DNA from 2 places in the Clostridium sp. B9 genome. Region 1 is predicted to be linked to the other one. Evidence: a T-box and tRNA genes for the amino acid it is inferred to sense, from the RefSeq annotation. Region 1 holds a T-box; the other holds one or more tRNA genes.
What was found. A T-box is a leader RNA that pairs with one kind of tRNA and senses whether it is charged. The one in region 1 lies ahead of gltX (glutamate--tRNA ligase), so its partner is inferred to be a tRNA-Glu.
Positions count from the first base shown of each region.

Region 1 (9,966 bases):
ATATAGACTTACCTATAAATAGAGAGGAAATGGCAAATTATTGTGGAATAACTAGAGAAACTATGAGCAGAAAACTTTCAAAGTTTGAACACCAAGGGATTATAGAAGTTAGAGGTAATAAGACTTTAATAATTAAAGATTTTGATGAAATTTTAAGTATAATATCGTAAAACAAATTAGACTGCATAATAATATATTATGCAGTCTAATTATTTTATTATAATTAATTTTACATATTTAAGATTTCGATATATAATACTAATTAATAATTATTATTTGATAAAATTATATTTTATTAAATGAAATTTATAAGAATATAGTAGGAGAGTATTATGAGTTTAAAAAAGAAATATATAATTAAAATAACAATAGTATTAGTTTTATTATTATCACTAAACTTTGCAGTACTAGGTAAGAAATTTAGTACAAAAGTTTTTGATAATAAAGGAGTTCTTACTGTTGGTATGGAATTAAAATTCCCTCCATTTGAAACTGTAGATAAGGATGGAAATCCTACAGGAGTATCTGTGGATATGGCTAATGCCATTGGCGAAAAACTTGGTATGAAGGTTAAGATAAAGAATATAGATTATTCTGGGCTTATACCAGCACTTCAAAGTAATAATATAGATTTAATAATATCATCTATGGGAATTACGGAGGATAGAGAAAAAACTATAGATTTTTCAAAGGAATATGCTAGATCAGATTTAGGATTAGCAGTTAATAAAAACTATGATATAAAGACATATAAAGATTTAAACAATCCTAAATATACTATAGCTGCAAAGCAAGGAACTATAGGAGCTATGTGGGCTAAAGAAAATTTACCAAAAGCTCATTTAAAAGAGTTCACAGAGGTTTCAGCAGCAATGCTTGATGTTAATAATGGAGGAAGCACAGCCTTTATCTATGATCCCTTAAGTCTTATTGAAAGCAGTCAAAATTTAAGTAATATAAATCTTGTTTTAGAACCTCTTCCAGGTGTTAAAGGATGGGGTATTGGAATGAGAAAAGGAAATGAAGAGCTTAAAGACAAGGTTAATAAGGCCTTAGATGAACTAAGAGAAGAGGGATTCTTTGAGAATACTAGAGAAAAATATTTGAAAGATCAAGTAGAAAAGTATAAGAGCTATGGGCTTGAATACTTCTTTTAGGAGGAACATAGATGAGAGAAGAAACTTTAAAAAAGATATATAATGGGCTTTTAGTATTTGCATTTTTTAATATAATAGTACTATTTGTTATATATAGAAATCCAGATTTTAAATTAAATTTAAATGTTTTAAAAGATTATAGTGGTTTGATAGGACAAGCATATTTAACAACAATTTATATAAGTATATTAAGCTTAATAATAAGTTTAGCTTTTAGTGTAATATTGTTTTTTATGAGTATTAGCAAAAGACTTTATTTAAATTATTTTTATTCAACATATACACAGATAGCTTTAGGGGTACCTTTAATAGTTCATGTTATTGTACTATACTTTTTCTTTACCTCTGCAATAGGAATAAAAAGCCCAATCATTGCAGGAACATTAATTCTTTCTGGATATATGTCAGCATATTTTGCTAAAACATTCCAAGGAGCTTATGAAGCAATAGATGAACAACAATTTAAGATAATACACATACTTCAATTACCAAGAAGAGTAGCTATGAAAAAGATAATAGCTCCACAAATAATTAAGAATACATTGCCTACATTAACAAGTCATTTTAGCTTACTAGTTAAGAGTACAGCATTACTTTCATTAATATCTGTACCTGAGTTTACAAATGCCATAAATGCATTTAATTCAAAAACATTTGAATTTGTAACTGGATATGTAGTATTGGCTCTTGGATATTTATTAATAACAATACCGTTAAATTATATTGCAAAATGGTTAAATAAAAAGGTGGTGGCTAGATAATGAAGTTAGAGATAAAAAATCTTATGAAAAAGTACGAAAATGGTGAAGGTATAAATATAGATGATTTTAAGATAGATAATATAAATAGTTTAGCTATAATAGGACCAAGTGGTGGTGGGAAAAGTACACTACTAAGAATATTAGCAACTATAGAAGATGCCACTTCTGATGTTTTAAAGATAAATGATATAGATATATCAGATAAAAATAATCAAAGTGAGTTTTTAAAAGAAGCAGGTTATGTGTTTCAAAGCAATAACTTATTTCCTAATTTAACTGTTTTAGAGAATGTTACAATACATCTAAAATACACTTATGGAATGAAAGAAGATGAAGCTAATAAAATAGCAGAAAAATGGCTAGATAAGATTGGAATATTAGAACATAAAGATAAAAAGCCAAATGAAATAAGTGGTGGTCAAGCTCAAAGAGCTGCTATTGTAAGAGCCTTGGTTACAGGCTCTTCACTCCTTTTATTAGATGAACCAACAAGTGCATTAGATCCAAAGCTTGCTTATGAAGTAATGCAGAGTCTTCTTAAGATAAAAGAAGAATCAGATATTATAATAGTAACTCATGAATTGAATTTTGCTAGAAGATTTGCAGATTATTATATATTCATAGATGATGGTAGGATAATAAATCACGGAAAGATAGAAGAGTTATTTAATAATTCAGATGAAAGAATAAATAACTTTGTGAAAATGGTTGAGTTTAAGTAGAGGCTAGTTTAGTAAGGATTTTAGTGTTACTAGAAATCAACCTTAGTTTAAAACAGATTCTAATTTAAAAGGCTAATTAAAATTAGCCTTTTAAATTTTTCCTTATTGAGTAAAGAATCCAGTTAATATTACTGATTATAAGTAATATTACTATAAAAACAGCCCATAAATATTCTGGAACAATAAATAAAAGAAGTAAAAATCCTAGAGCCCAAATTAATATTGAATATAGTAAATACTTACTAAATAATTTCAAATAAATCACCTGCTTATTTTAAAACTCCTTGGAATTCAAAGGAAGGAACATAGGCTAAAGTGTTTGTTCCACTTTCTTGAATAAAGGCATTTTTTACTCCTAATGAAGCTGCATACTCAATTAATGAGTCATAATGCTTTGGGTTTAGTGGTTTATTTATTTCTGGGTATTCACAAGCCTTATTCATAGGAGTATATTGATTCATTATGCTTATAAATACATCATCTCCAAAGGTAGAGTAGATTGTATCAATAACTTTTTTAGAATCAAATAAAAGTCCTGGAAGCATAAGATGTCTTATAACCATACCTTTTAAAAGCTTTCCATCTTCTCTAAACACAGGAGTTCCTACTTGTCTAAACATTTCAATAAGTATTGGAAGTAGGTTATCTTTATAATTTTTAACTTTAGAATATTTTAAGGCATAATCATCTTTAAAGTATTTAAAATCTGGAAGATACACATCTATATAGCCATCCAATGCTTTAATAGTATCTAAGGTATCATATCCATTAGTATTATATAGAATAGGGATTGTTAATCCATTATCTTTAGCTATTTTTAAAGCTTCTATAATTTGAACTGCATAGTGTGTTGGAGTTACTAGGTTTATGTTTTCTGCTCCTTTTTCTTGAAGCTCTAAAAATATTTCGGCAAGCCTTAAAACAGAAATTTCAAGTCCTTTAAACTCTTGGCTTATTTCATGATTCTGACAAAAAACACATTTTAAATTACAGTGAGAAAAGAATACTGTGCCAGAACCATTTTTAAATGTTATAGGTGGTTCTTCCCACATATGTAATTCAGCTCTAGCTATTTTGACTTTTTCATTTGCTTGACAAGCTCCAAGCTTTTCAAATCTATTAACTTTACAATTTCTATTGCAAAGAGTACATTCTTTTAATATATTTTCATTCATTAAAAACACCTCTAATTCTATTCATATTAAATTATATAGTCATAATAAATAAGTAGCAAGGTTACTTATTTCAGGTTTGGTTGTGGTATAATAATCCATATAATCAAAGAGGGGGTATTTAATATGAAAGTAAATAAAGAGTTTGTACTTAATACAGCAAAAGACATATTGAGTTTTCATAGTCCAAGTGGATTTTGCTTTGAGATTATGGATGAGATAGAAAGAAGAGTAAATGAGTTAGGATATAATCTAGAAAGAACTAATAAGGGCTGTGGAATAATAACAGTGCCAGGTGAACGTGAAGATATGATAGTAGGTTTGTCTGCTCATGTTGATACTTTAGGGGCAATGGTAAGATCAATAACTGGTAATGGAACTTTAAAGTTTGAATTGATAGGGGGGCCTATAGTACCTACTTTAGATTCAGAGTATTGCATAATAAGGACAAGAGAAGGGAAAGAATATACTGGTACATTTGTTAGTACAAGTGCTTCAATCCATGTTTATGATGATGCATCAAGCAAACCTAGAGATACTAAAAATATGGAAGTAAGAATAGATGAAATTGTTAATAGTAAGGAAGATGTCCTAGCCCTTGGTATCAGTGTAGGAGATTTTATATTTATAGATCCTAAAACAACAATAACTCCAAGTGGATTCCTAAAATCAAGATTTATAGATGATAAAGGAAGTGTATCTGCCTTAATAGGACTTTTAGAAGTGTTTAAAACTTTAGGGGAAAAACCTAAATATACAACAAAGATATTTATTTCAACTTATGAAGAAGTTGGACATGGTTCTTCATACATACCAAATGATATAACAGAAATGATAGCTGTGGATATGGGATGTGTAGGAGATGACTTGACTTGTAAAGATACTCAGGTTTCAATCTGTGCTAAGGATTCTGGTGGACCTTATGATTATAACATGACTTCAAAGCTTATAAGTCTTGCTAAGGAAAATAATTTAGATTATGCAGTTGATGTATATCCAAGATACGGCTCAGATGTTGGAGCAGCCTTAAGAGGTGGAAATGACATAAGAGGTGCTTTAATAGGACCAGGTGTGTCAGCATCACATGGTATGGAGAGAACTCATTATAATGCCTTAGAGAATACTATAAAATTACTTTATTTATATTTAACTAAATAGTATAGTAATTTTAAGTTATGGTTTTATCTAAAAAATAACACTACTTTTAAAATAGATTCTAATATTAAAAGCACTAATAAAGTTGGATTTTTAAACTTTATTAGTGCTTTTTTTAGTGTTATTTAATATGGAATTATTGAAATAGAAATAATTTTGTTAACAAAATGTAATTAAGCTATTTTTTACTTGAAGTATAATAATCTAAATATTAGAATTATCTAAAAGTTAAATTAAAAAAAGATTATAAGTTTAACATTTTGGAAATAATATACTTAAGAGAAAAATTGAATGGAGTGTTTTATATGAAAAAAGTTTTAGTTGGTGGTGCATTAGTAGTTTCATTATCAGTAGGAAGCTTTTTAGGATGCTATAGCGTAAATAATAACAAGGTTAATGAAAAAACTTATAATAATTTAACTTTACTAAATAATAAGGATAATGGAGAAGATATGAGTATGGAAAAAGCTCAAGAAAAAAATGAGGATAGTGCATCTAAGGTAAAAATAGATGATAAAATAAAAAAAACTATAGAAAAATTTGCTTTAGACTATGAAGATAAAATGTCATACCTAGACCTAGGAGCCAAAATCAATGGGTGGAAAGAGATGGGGAATGAAAAATACTATCAAGTAACACTATATTCTAAAAGTGTACAAAATGACGAGTTAACAGGAGCAATTGATAGAGTTATAATAAATAAATCAGGTAAAGTTCTTAAAAGTGAAACAGGTGAGCCTTTAACTGGAATAGAGGGACTTATAACAAAGTTAAATATTAGTGATAAGGAAGCTTTAGAGATTAAAGATGTAGCAAAGGACTATGAAGTTTCATTAAACAATGGTGATATTGAAGTTGTTATTGAGGGTGAAAAAGAAATTGAGGGCACTCTTTACTACAAAACTAATCTTTATTTAAAAAGCATGAAAGAAAAAGGTATATATGCGCCTATACTTAAACTTTACATAGATATAGATGGAGATGTTTTAAGAAATTTAGATAATTAACATAGGAGAGTTAAAATGGGATACAGGGATATTATTTTCTCAGTGAGAAGAGATGAAAATGAGAATTTGTTAAATATAAAATTAGAGATGAATAATTTAGAGGGAGTATCAAAAGTACAGCTTTACAAAGGTAAGGTTAATATTAAGGAAATTTATTCAGATACATATTATGAAATGGATGATAATTTCTTATTTTTAGAAAGTAAGGAGACTAATCTTATTATAGATTATAAAGTTCAAATAGGTGCTTTAGGGAAACATGGTAGATTAGGTGCTTTGAATAATGATTTAATAAGTTTTATGGGTGAACAAATATTAATTTTACCAGTAAATGTACTTACACTAAAGGATTATGAAAAATTAGATTATGATATAGAAATTAATTTTTCAAAGCTAGAAGGTGCTTTTGAGAATAACATATTGCAATATAATTTTCAAAGTATAATTCCTTTTAAAGAGGATAAGTTTATAAGCAAATGTAAAAGAGCTAACTGGAGCGATTTATATGAACTTATGAAGTCCGCTTATGTATTTGGATATTTCGAAAAGAAAAGCTTTTTTGAAGAAGAGGGTAAAATATCCCTTTACATAGATTGGACAAGCAGTCTTATAAATAAGGATTCTAAAGTTTATGAAAATATAAGAAATATTTGCAGGTACTACTTTGATTTATTTAAAAGTAGTAAAAAGTTTAAGAAAAATATTGATATAGTACTTTTAAGAAAAGAAGAGGGAGAACATCCTTATATATTAGGGGGAAGTGGGAAAAACATAATAAGTGCTACCTTTGATGAAAAAGAAAAAAGAGATTGGCAATTATTATCCCATAGATTATTCCATGGATTTATGGATTCTAAGCTTGTTTCAAGGATATATCACCTTCCTCCTAATCTTTGGTTAACAGAAGGATTAGCTACTTATTATGAAAATTTAGCACTTGAAAGCTTAAATGATAATTTGAAAGAAAGTTTAAGTATAAATTTCAATAAAGAGTTAAACAAGCTTTATGTTAGATATTTATATATGACTTTAAAGGAGCCAAATAGATATAGAATAATTCCTATGGAAGAGGCTGGTATTAAAAGTCATGGTAAACTAGAGTTTTTGCATTATACCAAAGCTCCCTTATTAGTTTATCTAATAGAGAATTCAATAAAAAATAATAAGAATAGTATAGTAAAATATTTAATAGAAAATAGTGAAAATGAGTTTTCTATGCAAGATCTTTTTTATAAGCTATTTGGAAATAACATAGAGAATTTTGCTTCTAACTATCTTTTTGGAAATGCATTACTTCCATTATGGAATATAAAAGAGGATATATCAGATGAAGAGCTTATCAACTGGATAAATGAGTATGAGTATATTATGTGGACATGGTTTCAAAAAGAAGAGGAGTTCTATACTAAGGATAATATAACTTTAGAAGAGCAGTATAAGATAGAGAAAGTATTGGATAAGAGTAACATTGTTATATACAATAAAGATATAACTTCTAATGTGGAAAAATATTCAAACTTATTATTGAATATAATTAAATTATGGTTATTAAAAGAGCAAGTTTTAAATGTTACTTATAATGATTTGAATTTAAGATATAAATTATTAAAAGACGAAATTAATTTGAAAGCTTGGAATAATTTTTTAGAAAATAATTAAAGAATAGTTCATGAGGATTGCTATTAAGATAAAAAATTACAACAAATTAGGATTATCTATTAAATTTATAATCAAAGTGAATAAGATTAAGTTAAAAAGATTAAGTTTTATAATTTGAAGGGGGAAATTTTATTATTAGTGAAATTCAATAAACTTTTATAAATTTTTCTATATGATATAATAAATTAAATAGAAATATAGTAAAGAAATTCTTTAGTTTATAATATTTTTGTTTACAACTTTAAAGAATCTGTTATAATATAATTTGTCATATTTAAAAGAAAATATTTTAAGCTATGATGAAGAAGAGTATATAAGTAATTATTTCTAAGCGATTTAGGGATGGTGTGAGCCTAAAAGATAGTCTTATAGAAAGAAGCTTCGGAGCTATAGACTGAAAATCTTAGTTTTAAGGAGTAAGTCTAGGGATAATTTCCCTTAATAAATTTTGAGTGAGTTAGTCTATGACTAACTAATTTAGGTGGTAACGCGGAAGTTAAGTCTTTCGTCCTAATTTTTTAGGACGAAGGACTTTTTTTATACATAAATTCAGAAAGGAAAGTGAAAAGAATGAGTTATGAAAATTTAGCTAATTTAATATTCCCTAATATAGATAAAACACCGGAATATTATTTTGAAAAATATCCAGAAAGAGATTTAAAAGAAGGTGCTAAAGTATTAAGATATGCACCAAGTCCAACTGGTTTCCAACATATAGGAGGAGTTTTCGCTTCATTAATCAATGAAAGATTAGCTCACCAAAGTGGTGGAATCTTCTACTTAAGAATAGAAGATACAGATCAAAAGAGAGAAGTAGCTGGTGCTATAGATGATACTATAAAAACTATGCATGACTTTGGAATGGATTTTGATGAAGGTATAACTGGAGAAGATACAGAAAAAGGAGCTTATGCACCATATAAGCAAAGTCAAAGAGCTGATATATACAGAGCTTTTGTTAAAGATCTTTTAAGAAAAGGCTTAGCTTACCCTTGTTTCATGACTTCAGAAGAGTTAGAAGCTTTAAGAGAAAAGCAAGTTGCAGAAAAATTAACTCCAGGATGTTATGGAGAATTTGCTAAGTATAGAGATTTATCACCAGAAGAAGCTATAAAGAGAATAGAAGCTGGTGAAAACTATGTTATAAGAATGAAATCACCTGGAAATCCAGAGAAGAGAGTAGTTTGTGAAGATATGATAAAAGGAGAAGTTTCATTCCCAGAAAATCTTCAAGACATAGTAATAATAAAAGGTGACGGTCTTCCAACTTATCATTTTGCTCATGCTATAGATGATACATTAATGAGAACTACTCACGTTATAAGAGGAGAAGAGTGGTTATCATCACTTCCAATCCACCTTCAAATGTTTGAAGTTTTAGGAGTTCCAGCACCTAAGTATGCTCATATACCAACAATAATGAAAATGGATGGAAGCTCAAAGAGAAAACTTTCTAAGAGAAAAGACCCTGAAAGTGCAGTAAGCTACTATAGTGAAAAAGGATATCCAGCACAATCAGTTATAGAATACTTATTAAACATAATAAACTCAGCTTTCGAAGAGTGGAGAGCTGAAAATCCAGATGCTGATTACCATGATTACAAGGTTGAATTAAACAAAATGAGTAAGAGTGGAGCTTTATTTGACTTAGTTAAATTAAATGACGTAAGTAAAGATGTTATCTGCAAAATGAAGCCAGAAGTAGTTTATGATTACTACACAACTTGGGCTAAAGAATACGACAAAGAAATGTATGATTTAGTAACTGCTAAAGAAGACATGATGAAAGAAGTATTCAACATAGATAAAGAAGGTCCAAAGCCAAGAAAAGACTTCGCTAAATGGGATGAAGTTAAAGAGAAAATATTCTACTTCTTCGATGAGTTATTTGATAAAGAAACTGCAGAGAATGTTGAATTACCAAAAACTGTAGAATTAGAAGAGGCTAAGAGAATAATGGAAGCTTATGCAAAAGCATATAACTTCAATACAGACAAGGACACTTGGTTCTCAGACCTAAAAGCAGTTGCTGTTGAATTAGGATATGCAACTGATAGAAAGAAATATAAAAAGAATCCAGAAGAATTTAAAGGAATGGTTTCTGATGTAGCAGGAGCTGTAAGAGCTGCTTTAACTCACAGAAGTAACACTCCAGACCTTTACACAATAATGCAAATTATGGGTGAAGATAAGGTTAGAGAAAGATTCCAAAAATTCTTATCACTTTAATATAAAAAAACTGTACTAAGATTTTCTTAGTACAGTTTTTTATTATTAACTTTGCTTTACTCTTTATTTTAAAATATATATTTCAGAAAGTTTACTTAGAAGTT
Region 1 covers NZ_JBNWKA010000003.1:1,826,670-1,836,635, forward strand. Annotated here, with positions in the region: gene ACQZHJ_RS08290 (Crp/Fnr family transcriptional regulator) at 1-170, shown strand, start outside; gene ACQZHJ_RS08295 (transporter substrate-binding domain-containing protein) at 333-1,157, shown strand; gene ACQZHJ_RS08300 (ABC transporter permease subunit) at 1,169-1,918, shown strand; gene ACQZHJ_RS08305 (amino acid ABC transporter ATP-binding protein) at 1,918-2,640, shown strand; gene ACQZHJ_RS08310 (radical SAM protein) at 2,910-3,815, opposite strand; gene ACQZHJ_RS08315 (M42 family metallopeptidase) at 3,939-4,970, shown strand; gene ACQZHJ_RS08320 (hypothetical protein) at 5,273-5,974, shown strand; gene ACQZHJ_RS08325 (hypothetical protein) at 5,990-7,633, shown strand; T-box leader at 7,921-8,149, shown strand; gene gltX (glutamate--tRNA ligase) at 8,204-9,862, shown strand.

Region 2 (9,966 bases), 2.1 Mb from region 1:
TTGGATATGAGTTAGACGGAAATATTATAGATTACTTCCCAGCTAGCTTAGAAGATTTAGCTAGATGTAAACCAGTATACGAAGAGTTCGAAGGTTGGGGAGAAGAAGTTGCTGATGCAAGAAGCTACGAAGAATTACCAGAGAACGCTAAGAAATACTTAAGAAGAATTGAAGAGTTAACAGGAACTAAAGTTTCTATCGTTGGTGTTGGACCAAAGAGAGATCAAACTATAAGAGTTAGAGCTGAACTTTAATATATAATACTTAACAATACTATCTAAAAATAGCTTAGGATGAGTCCTAAGCTATTTTTTTATAAAGAAGTATAATATACTTAACTTAATATAAAAATATTCATAAGTTTAGGTTTAAAAGGAGAACAGTATGGGTTATATAATGGATTTAAGAAAAGAGCTTCCTAATCCTCATAGACCACTTATAATGTGTTCAGCAGGGGTTATAATAATTGATAATTTAGGAAGAGTATTATTACAGTTAAGAACAGATAATAATAAATGGGGACTTCCTGGAGGAAGTTTAGAGTTAGGTGAAAGTTTTCAAGAGGCTGCAACGAGAGAAGCTTATGAAGAAGTTGGCTTAATAGTTAGAAATCTTCAATTATTTAATGTTTATTCTGGAGAATGTTGTTACAATAAATATCCTAATGGAGATGAGATTTATAATGCTTCATCAATATTTGTCACATCAGAGTATGAAGGTGACGTTGTGTTAGATGAGGAGGAGAGTGCTAACGCTATTTTCTTTTATAAACATGAAATGCCTAATTTAGAAAATATAAATCCACCAGATAGAGTTATTATTAAAGATATAATTGAAAAGCTAGAAATAAATAAGTATATATAAGAAGGTTTTTTATTTTGAGGTCCAATTCAGAGTAGAACACTTGTCTTTAAAAAATTGTGAGAGTATAATAAAAAATATAGACTTTTAATTTAAATATAGTTAAGAGAGGTGTAGTTAAATGATAACTAAAGATATGACAATCGGAGAAATAATAAGAAAATTACCAACAGCTGCTGAGGTTCTAATGAGCTTTGGAATGGGATGTGTTGGATGTCCATCAGCTCAAGCTGAAACTTTAGAAGAAGCTGCTATGGTTCATGGAATAAACTTAGATGATTTAGTAGCTGCTATAAACAACATAGAATATTAATTTTCTGTAATCAGATTATCCTTTGAAGTATTCATTATGAATACTTCTTATTTTTTTACTAAAAATTTTAAAAAAATAAAAATAACTATTGCTAAATAATAATTATTATTATATAATAATGTCATAAGGTTGATGGAGATAAAACATCAACAAATAAATGACAGAAATTTAAAAGACTTAAATATGATTTTAATTGAATTTAGATAAAAAAAATTGTTTGTTTGTAGGAGGAATATATTATGAAAAAATTTGTTTGTACAGTATGTGGATATGTTTATGAGGGAGAGCAAGCTCCAGAAAAATGCCCAGTATGTGGAGTAGGAGCTGACAAATTCATGGAGCAAAGTGGAGATTTAGCTTTCGCTGATGAGCATAGAATCGGAGTTGCTAAAGGTGTAGATGAGAGAATAATAGAAGGATTACAAGCTAACTTCATGGGTGAGTGTACAGAAGTAGGAATGTACTTAGCTATGTCAAGACAAGCTGATAGAGAAGGATTCCCAGAAGTTGCAGAAGCATATAAGAGAATAGCATTCGAAGAAGCTGAGCACGCTGCTAAATTCGCTGAAATGTTAGGTGAAGTTGTTGAAGCTGATACAAAAGCTAACTTAACTGCAAGAGTAAATGCTGAGCATGGTGCTTGTCAAGGTAAAAAAGATTTAGCTACTTTAGCTAAACAATTAAACTTAGATGCAATCCATGACACAGTTCATGAAATGTGTAAAGACGAAGCTAGACATGGAAAAGCTTTCGCTGGATTATTAAACAGATACTTCCAATAAGATAAAGCCCACAATTTATAGTAATTTGTTTGTACAGATATATTAGATTTAAAACACCACTGAGTTAGATATCTCAGCGGTGTTTTTGTGTTTGAAAGGAATTTTTTGATTTGTTATACTCCAATAGAGGAGTGAGATAAAATGGGAATTATATATGAAAAAATATATGAAATTACTTATGGAGAAGTTGATGCAAGAAAAGATTGCAGAATAACATCAATGATGAGTTTCTTTTCAGACTGTTGTTTAAATCAAGAAGAGGATAACTTAGGTAACTTAAATAGTGATGAAAATGAAACAACATGGGTATTTTTTGATTATGACATAGTTATGTATAGATATCCGAGATACAGAGAAAAAGTAAAGATTAGAACTTATGTAGAAGCAATAAGAAAATTTTATTCTACAAGAATATTTGAAGCCTATGATATGGAGGGTAATTTAGTATCTAAAGCTAGTGTATTAGCTTTTTTAATAAATAAGAATACTAGAAGACCAGCAAGGATAAGTGAAGCTGAATATGAGGCTCATGGACTAACTAAAGAATCTTCTAAATTATTAAGAGACAAGCTTAAGTTTGAAAATTTTGATGAATACGAAGTAAAGCTAAACTTCAATATAAGATATTTAGATATAGATTTAAATAGACATGTAAGTAATATAAAATATATAGAATGGGTTTTGGAAACTGTTCCTTTTCATATTGTTTCTGAATATAGAATGAAGAGAATAAAAATAAAATTTGAAAAAGAAATTACATATGGTCATAATGTAAATATAAAATCAAAAATAATAAGAACTGATGAGGGAATAAAAGTTCTTCATAAAGTTCAAGATGAAGAAGGAAAAAATATTACTCTAGCAGAAACTTATTGGTATTAAAATAATTACTTAGGAGATAAAAGGTATGAGTGAAAATAAATTTTCAAAAAAATATGATGTCTTATATTATGATTCAGATGTTAACAAGAATATAAAAATGGTTTCTTTAATGAAGATATTTGGAGATGTTTCAGCAGCACATGAGGAATCTTTAGCTTTAGAAGGAATGAAATATCTTCAAGATCATGGATTGAGTTGGATAATATATAGTTATTCTATAGATGTTAAAAAGCCTATTGAATATAAAAGCTCTATAAAAGTGGAAACTTACCTAGACGGAATAAAAAAGTTCTATGCTTGTAGGGTTTATAAAGTTTATAACGAGCAAGAAGAACTTATTGCTGAAGGTAGGATAATATTCCTTCTAATAGATTTAGAAAAGCGTAGAGCTGTTAGAATACCAAAAGAATACTGCGAATTAATAAACATGCCTGAAGGCGGAGAAGTGGAATTAAAATCTACTAAGATTGATAAGATAGAAAGAGAAGATTTAGAGGCAAAAGTTTTAGTTAGAAGAAATGATATAGACTACAATAAGCATGTTAACAATACAAAATATTTAGAGTGGGTTATTGAAGCTACTCCAGAGTGTATTTTAGATGATTATAGCTTAATAGAGTCTAAAATAAAGTATGAAAAAGAAGTTAGACTTGGTGATGAAGTTAAAGTGCTTTGTCAGTGGGATGAAATAGAGGAAGGTTATAGATGCCTTTATAGAATAGAAAAATGTGGTGAACATGAAACAGCTGCATTAATAGAAACTATCTGGAAAAAAGAGTTTTAGGTTATATCAAAATAAACTATGTTTTAAGTAAGTGATTATTTCTAGCTATATCTTCAGACCTAACTTAATTTCGCAAAGTGTTTCTATTGTTTATTAAGATGGTCTTTCATTTATATCTAGAAATAATCACTAGTTTAAAACAAAGCATTTTAATAAAACTTACAAACAGTATGAAGAGAATAGTTTGTAAGTTCTATTAATATAGTTTTGATATAATCTATTTTAGTTAAAATATATAATTAATATAGATTATAAAGTACAAGAAAGGGCAGCAACGAAGCCTGAACTCCAAGCCCATTGAAGGTTAAATCCACCACAATCTCCATCTACATCTAGTAATTCACCACAGAAGTAAAGATTATCTACTAATTTTGATTGAAGTGTTTCTGAATCGACTTCCTTAGTATTTACTCCACCTGTTGTAACCTGTGCAGCGTTAAATCCATTTGTTCCAGTACATTTAAATTCCCAAGCTTTCATAAGTTTTATAAGAGCTTTTTTCTCCTGCCATGTAAGTTCATAACAAGGTTTATGTAAATCGTCTATACCAGCTTCTTTTAGTATTATAGGAATCATTTTTTTATTAACAACACCTATAAGTGAGTTTATAACTTCTCTACAAGAGAATACTGCAAAGTGACCCTCTAAGAAGTCTTCTACTTCTTTTTGTGATTTTTCTGGCATCATATCAACTATTATTTTTACATCTTTTCCTTTAAGACATCCTAAAGAAGCTTCTCTTGAAATTTGAAGAATTGGAGGACCTGAAATTCCATAGTCCGTAAATAAAACCTCTCCAAATTCTTTCCTTAAGCTCTTTCCATCACATACTACTTCAGCAAATCCGTTAAATTTGATTCCTGATAAAGCTTTTAATCTAGGGTGATTTAATTTTAATTGAACTATAGCTGGACTAGGTTCTACTATAGAATGACCAAAATTTTTAGCTAAAGTATATGCTGATCCGTCTGAACCTGTTTTAGGAGCTGATTTTCCTCCACAAGCCATAATTAATTTTTTACATTTAATTATAGGTGAATCCTCATTTCCTGTTGATAAAACAAATTTTCCTTTAGATTTGTGTATGCTCTTTACTTTATAAGCACTATAAAGTGGAATCGCACGTTCTTCTAAAGAAATTTTTAAAATATCTACAACGGAAGAAGCTTGTAATGATTGAGGATAATTTTTACCTTTTTCAAGTTCTATTATTGGCAATCCTAAGTTTAAGAAAAAAGCCTTAGTATCCTCAACAGAAAATTTACTTAATGTTTTAATAAAGAACCCATCATTTTGACTATGATAATTTGAAAATGGAAATCCTATTAAAGAATTTGTTATATTACATCTACCATTACCAGTAGTAAGAATTTTTTTACCTATTCTATCAGTTCCTTCTATTACAGCTACATCTAATCCAAAATCCTTAGCTGAAATAGCAGCAGTTAAGCCAGAAGCTCCACCACCTAAAACTATTATATCGTGATATATCATGTTCTAATCTCCTTTTATAAATAGATTCAATTAGATAATAATAAGATTTTAACACAATTAATATTATTCTTAAATGGAGTAATAATAAAGTGTGAGGTGGTTCTTATGAAGTTTAAAATTACAGATGAAAATACTGAAGAGTATAATAATGAGTTTAAAATAAGACGAATGAATTTTAATCAAGTAGTTGTTGATTATCCAGGTAAAGCAGGAATAAAAACTTTTAAAATGGAAAGTGGAGAGTTAGTTTCAGATGGAGAAGTAGATGATATTATAAAAAAACATTTAGAGTTATTAAAAATAAAAATAAATAGAGGTACATCTGCGTTATTTTATAAAGATTTAATTGACGCTTTAGAAGATAATTTTGAAAAGGTTGAAAAAATAATTGTTTTAAATGATTTTTCTAGAGGCGCAAATAAGAGAGGGATTTGGGATAAGAATATACTTTTATACCTAAATGATAGCTATCCGATAAAAATAGAAGCTAGCGGAAGGAATTTTAGAGAAGAAAGCTATAAGTTTAATATTAAGGTCATAGAAGAGCCAGAATTCTTGGAAACATGCGATTTTAACGTGGAAAAATTAGAAGAACAAATAGCCTGGAGAAGCAATCAAATAGATAATTATAAAAAAATAGTTGAAAAAATAGAAAAAGAGAGTAATTTTGAGGAAAAATGCGAATAAAAGAATTAAATTTAAAAAATAAGCTAATATGACCTAAAATGAACTAAAAAAGTGTTGACATAAGTTTAAGATTAAGATATTATATTCCTTGTCAGGTCGCCAAGTGCGAAAGACAAAAACAAAATAAACATTTTAGTTTAAAGCTAAAACTGGTCAAAAATGATGTGGTTTTAAGAGTTAATGTGGCCCCTTGGTCAAGCGGTTAAGACACCACCCTTTCACGGTGGTAACAGGGGTTCGATTCCCCTAGGGGTCACCAACATGGTCGCATAGCTCAGCTGGGAGAGCACCTGCCTTACAAGCAGGGGGTCACAGGTTCGATCCCTGTTGCGACCACCATAAAACTTTTAATGGCTCAGTAGCTCAGTTGGTTAGAGTACCGGCCTGTCACGCCGGGGGTCGAGGGTTCGAGTCCCTTTTGAGTCGCCACATTTTTGGCCCCTTGGTCAAGCGGTTAAGACACCACCCTTTCACGGTGGTAACAGGGGTTCGATTCCCCTAGGGGTCACCATATATTACGGTCGCATAGCTCAGCTGGGAGAGCACCTGCCTTACAAGCAGGGGGTCACAGGTTCGATCCCTGTTGCGACCACCATTAAAGTTTTTAATGGCTCAGTAGCTCAGTTGGTTAGAGTACCGGCCTGTCACGCCGGGGGTCGAGGGTTCGAGTCCCTTCTGAGTCGCCAGTTTTGGCCCCTTGGTCAAGCGGTTAAGACACCACCCTTTCACGGTGGTAACAGGGGTTCGATTCCCCTAGGGGTCACCATATTAGGTCGCATAGCTCAGCTGGGAGAGCACCTGCCTTACAAGCAGGGGGTCACAGGTTCGATCCCTGTTGCGACCACCATAAACTTTAAATGGCTCAGTAGCTCAGTTGGTTAGAGTACCGGCCTGTCACGCCGGGGGTCGAGGGTTCGAGTCCCTTCTGAGTCGCCATACGCGCTGGTGTGGCTCAATTGGCAGAGCAGCTGACTTGTAATCAGCAGGTTATCGGTTCAAGTCCGATCATCAGCTCCAAAGGAACTTCAGTTCGACTGAAGTTCTTTTTTTTATCGTAATTTACATTCATTTATTTATGCTAAAAAAATGCAACTTATCTTTTAAGTAAGATAAGTTGCATTTTTTCTTTTTGTTTTTTCAAGATTTTTCTTTATTCTAATATCATCACCATAAGTTTTAAATAAAACAAAGTTTCCAAGCAATCTTGAAGTTATTCTCTCAGCATAAGTTTGCTTAAGTTCTTCTAAGTTTAAGTTTGTTGAGATAAGCATTTTTTTATTAGATAAAAGTTTTTTATTTAATAAAGTAAATAACTCTGTAGTAGAGAAGTCTGTTACTTGTTCAGCACCTAAGTCATCTATAACGAGTAAATCGCAATTTAATAGTAAATCTTCTAATTCAAAGTTGTTATTAAATCGTATATCTTTTAAATCTCTCATAAGCTCATCAGAAGTTCTATAAACAACAAGGAAACCACTATCTAATAAAGCTTTTGATATGCAATAAGTCATGAAGGTTTTCCCTGTACCTGGACTTCCAAAGAAAAGAATATTTTCATTATGTGAAGCAAACTTAGGAATGTACCCATTAACTATTCTATCAATCATTATTTGCATATTTTCTCTAGGAGAATATTTTTCATTCCCTCTTTTTACTGGTGAAAATACGTTTATATCAAACTTTGAAAAGTTATTTGATCTTAAGGCATCAGCCATATGAGAATTTTCATAGTAAATTTCAACTAGCTTTTTTTTATAACAATCACATTTTTCTGTTACTATGTAGCCTGTATCTTTGCATTTAGGACATCTATAATGCATATCTAAATAATCACTTGGATAGCCATACATAGCCAATAACTGATCTTTTTCTTCTCTTAAGTTATTAATGTCTTTTTTCATTTTTTCAAATACAGATTTATCTGGATTTCTTAAAGCTAGCATTGATAACTTTATAGATAATTTGCCTATTTCTCTTTCGTATTCAAAGACTTGAGGTATCTTTTCCTTAATTTCTTTTTGTCTGTTAGTTAAATCTTTCTTTTCATCCTGACGAATCTTTTCATAAATATCCATCAGTTGAGTTTTATAACCTTTAATCATTCAGTATCCCATCCTAACAATTGTTTTTCTAAGGAATCATAGTCATAATCTCTTTGAGTAAAATTAGCTGCTCTAGCAGGTTTCTTTTGAATAGGTTGATTAGTATTATTAAATGGCTTTTGTATGTTAGATGACTTTTTAACGTCTTTTTTAGCTACATCATCTAAAGTTTTAATTCCATCTTTAAACCATTTTGACAAAATACCATCTATGTATTTAAAATCAGCTCTGTTAAGTCTTTCAAAGCATATATCACAAGCTTTAAAAATTAACTCCACAGAGAAGTTATAAGTTAGAAGCCACTTTTCCATCATAGTTTCTTGTGGTTTCATTATTTCTGTATTTTGAATTCCTAAATATTTAAGAATTTTTCTTATTTTTACCCACTTATCTTCTGTTTTAGTTATATAAGCTTGGGCTTCATCGATTGATTTTATACCAGCTGTATGCCAGCCAAGTGCCACTGTTTCAATATATCTAACATCTTTCTTCCCTTTAGATACACAGTACTCTATTAGTATTAGTATTAGCTCTGAAGAGAAATCAAGCTCTGTTTGCCAAGAAAGATAAGTTGTCATTTCCTTAGTTGACAATGGTCTACAAATAAGTTTTTCTATATCTTTAAGCATATCCTTTGTGTTGCTCTCATCTAGTGCTGATAATAAATCAACCGAATTATGAGTTGATGAGTGATTACCTTCTGAAAGATCAATAAATTCTATACTAAAGTTATTCATTTTATCTATAGGAACTAATTTTATAACGCCTTCTTCATGCCAATAATTAAGAGCATTCATTACATCTGATTCTAAAAGGTTTAGGTTCGTTGCTAAAATTGAAGAATTAACTCCAAGTTCTCCAGAAAAGCTATATTTTAGCATTAATAAATAAACCTTAACAAATTCTCCTCTAGCTTTAGGCATATATTCTTCTATGAATATATCACTAACGGGAGTAAACTTAGTGGCTGAGTTTTTTAACATAAAAGTACTCAACAAAATAACCACCTTTCTAGTTTTATATAAGTAGTTTAATTATATCAAAGTGTCTTTTCTATAACAATAAAGTAAACTTCCATTAAATATAAAAAATATTTTATTTTAATGAATAATTTTGGCGATAATGGAAACATTAATTTACGTGTTTAATTTTAAACTAAAATTTTTATTAAAAGGAGAATTTTACGATGAATATTTCAGAGGGAGAGGGGAAAAGTAAAGTTTTTGTTTTTCTTTTTACCTTAATAATTTTATTTACTACATTCAATACAAAGGTTTTTGCTAACTCTTTTTATTCAGAAAAGGGAGAGTTTGAGTATATTGTTGAAGATGTAGAATGTATGGCAAATATTTATGTAGAAGCCTACGAGTTAGCTCTTAATAATAATGTTGTTGGGTATATATCAAGCCCAGATATTGTTGATGAAGTAATCAAAAATATTGAAGATAAATATTACACAAGAGCTTCTAATAAGGGATTTTCAGTAGAGGACATTGATTTTGATACAAAAATAGATTTAAGAAAAAATAGTATTTTAACAAGTGAGATAAGTTCTGCTGAGGAGATATCAAAGATGATATTAGATGTTAATGACAGTATTCCTGACCCCTTGGTTAAAATAACTGTAGAGGCAGAGAAGGAAGAGACTGTTGCCATTGAGCCAGCAGTAGAAGTAATAAAAGTAGATGATATGTATTTAGGAGATAAAAAGGTTGAAGAAGGAAAAGAAGGAGAAAAAGTAGTTAAGAAGAAGTTGACATTTGTTAATGGAAAAGAAATTGATAGTGAGATTGTAAATCAAAACGTTATAAAAGAAGCAGAGAGTACAAGGGTTTACAAAGGTATAAAAAATCCTATAGTTTCAAATATGGCTTTTCTAAAGCATCCAACAAGAGGGGGAGTTGTAACATCAGCCTTTGGAGAAAGAAGTAGAGGAGGACATAGAGGTGTTGATATAGGAGTACCTAGTGGAACACCTATAGGCGCTGCCTGTGATGGTGTTGTAACATATGTTGGGTATGATGATATCTATGGAAATATGATTAAAATAAGACATGATGA
Region 2 covers NZ_JBNWKA010000003.1:3,894,438-3,904,403, reverse strand. Annotated here, with positions in the region: gene ACQZHJ_RS17735 (adenylosuccinate synthase) at 1-254, shown strand, start outside; gene ACQZHJ_RS17730 (NUDIX hydrolase) at 385-864, shown strand; gene ACQZHJ_RS17725 (DUF1858 domain-containing protein) at 983-1,174, shown strand; gene ACQZHJ_RS17720 (rubredoxin-like domain-containing protein) at 1,414-1,956, shown strand; gene ACQZHJ_RS17715 (acyl-[acyl-carrier-protein] thioesterase) at 2,098-2,838, shown strand; gene ACQZHJ_RS17710 (acyl-ACP thioesterase domain-containing protein) at 2,864-3,622, shown strand; gene ACQZHJ_RS17705 (NAD(P)/FAD-dependent oxidoreductase) at 3,872-5,116, opposite strand; gene ACQZHJ_RS17700 (hypothetical protein) at 5,222-5,803, shown strand; tRNA gene ACQZHJ_RS17695 (tRNA-Glu) at 5,988-6,062, shown strand; tRNA gene ACQZHJ_RS17690 (tRNA-Val) at 6,067-6,142, shown strand; tRNA gene ACQZHJ_RS17685 (tRNA-Asp) at 6,156-6,232, shown strand; tRNA gene ACQZHJ_RS17680 (tRNA-Glu) at 6,240-6,314, shown strand; tRNA gene ACQZHJ_RS17675 (tRNA-Val) at 6,323-6,398, shown strand; tRNA gene ACQZHJ_RS17670 (tRNA-Asp) at 6,413-6,489, shown strand; tRNA gene ACQZHJ_RS17665 (tRNA-Glu) at 6,495-6,569, shown strand; tRNA gene ACQZHJ_RS17660 (tRNA-Val) at 6,575-6,650, shown strand; tRNA gene ACQZHJ_RS17655 (tRNA-Asp) at 6,663-6,739, shown strand; tRNA gene ACQZHJ_RS17650 (tRNA-Thr) at 6,745-6,820, shown strand; gene ACQZHJ_RS17645 (ATP-binding protein) at 6,904-7,905, opposite strand; gene ACQZHJ_RS17640 (DnaD domain protein) at 7,902-8,900, opposite strand; gene ACQZHJ_RS17635 (peptidoglycan DD-metalloendopeptidase family protein) at 9,092-9,966, shown strand, end outside.
Region 2: it encodes a tRNA-Glu, which carries the amino acid that the T-box ahead of gltX (glutamate--tRNA ligase) is inferred to sense. The anticodon was not compared.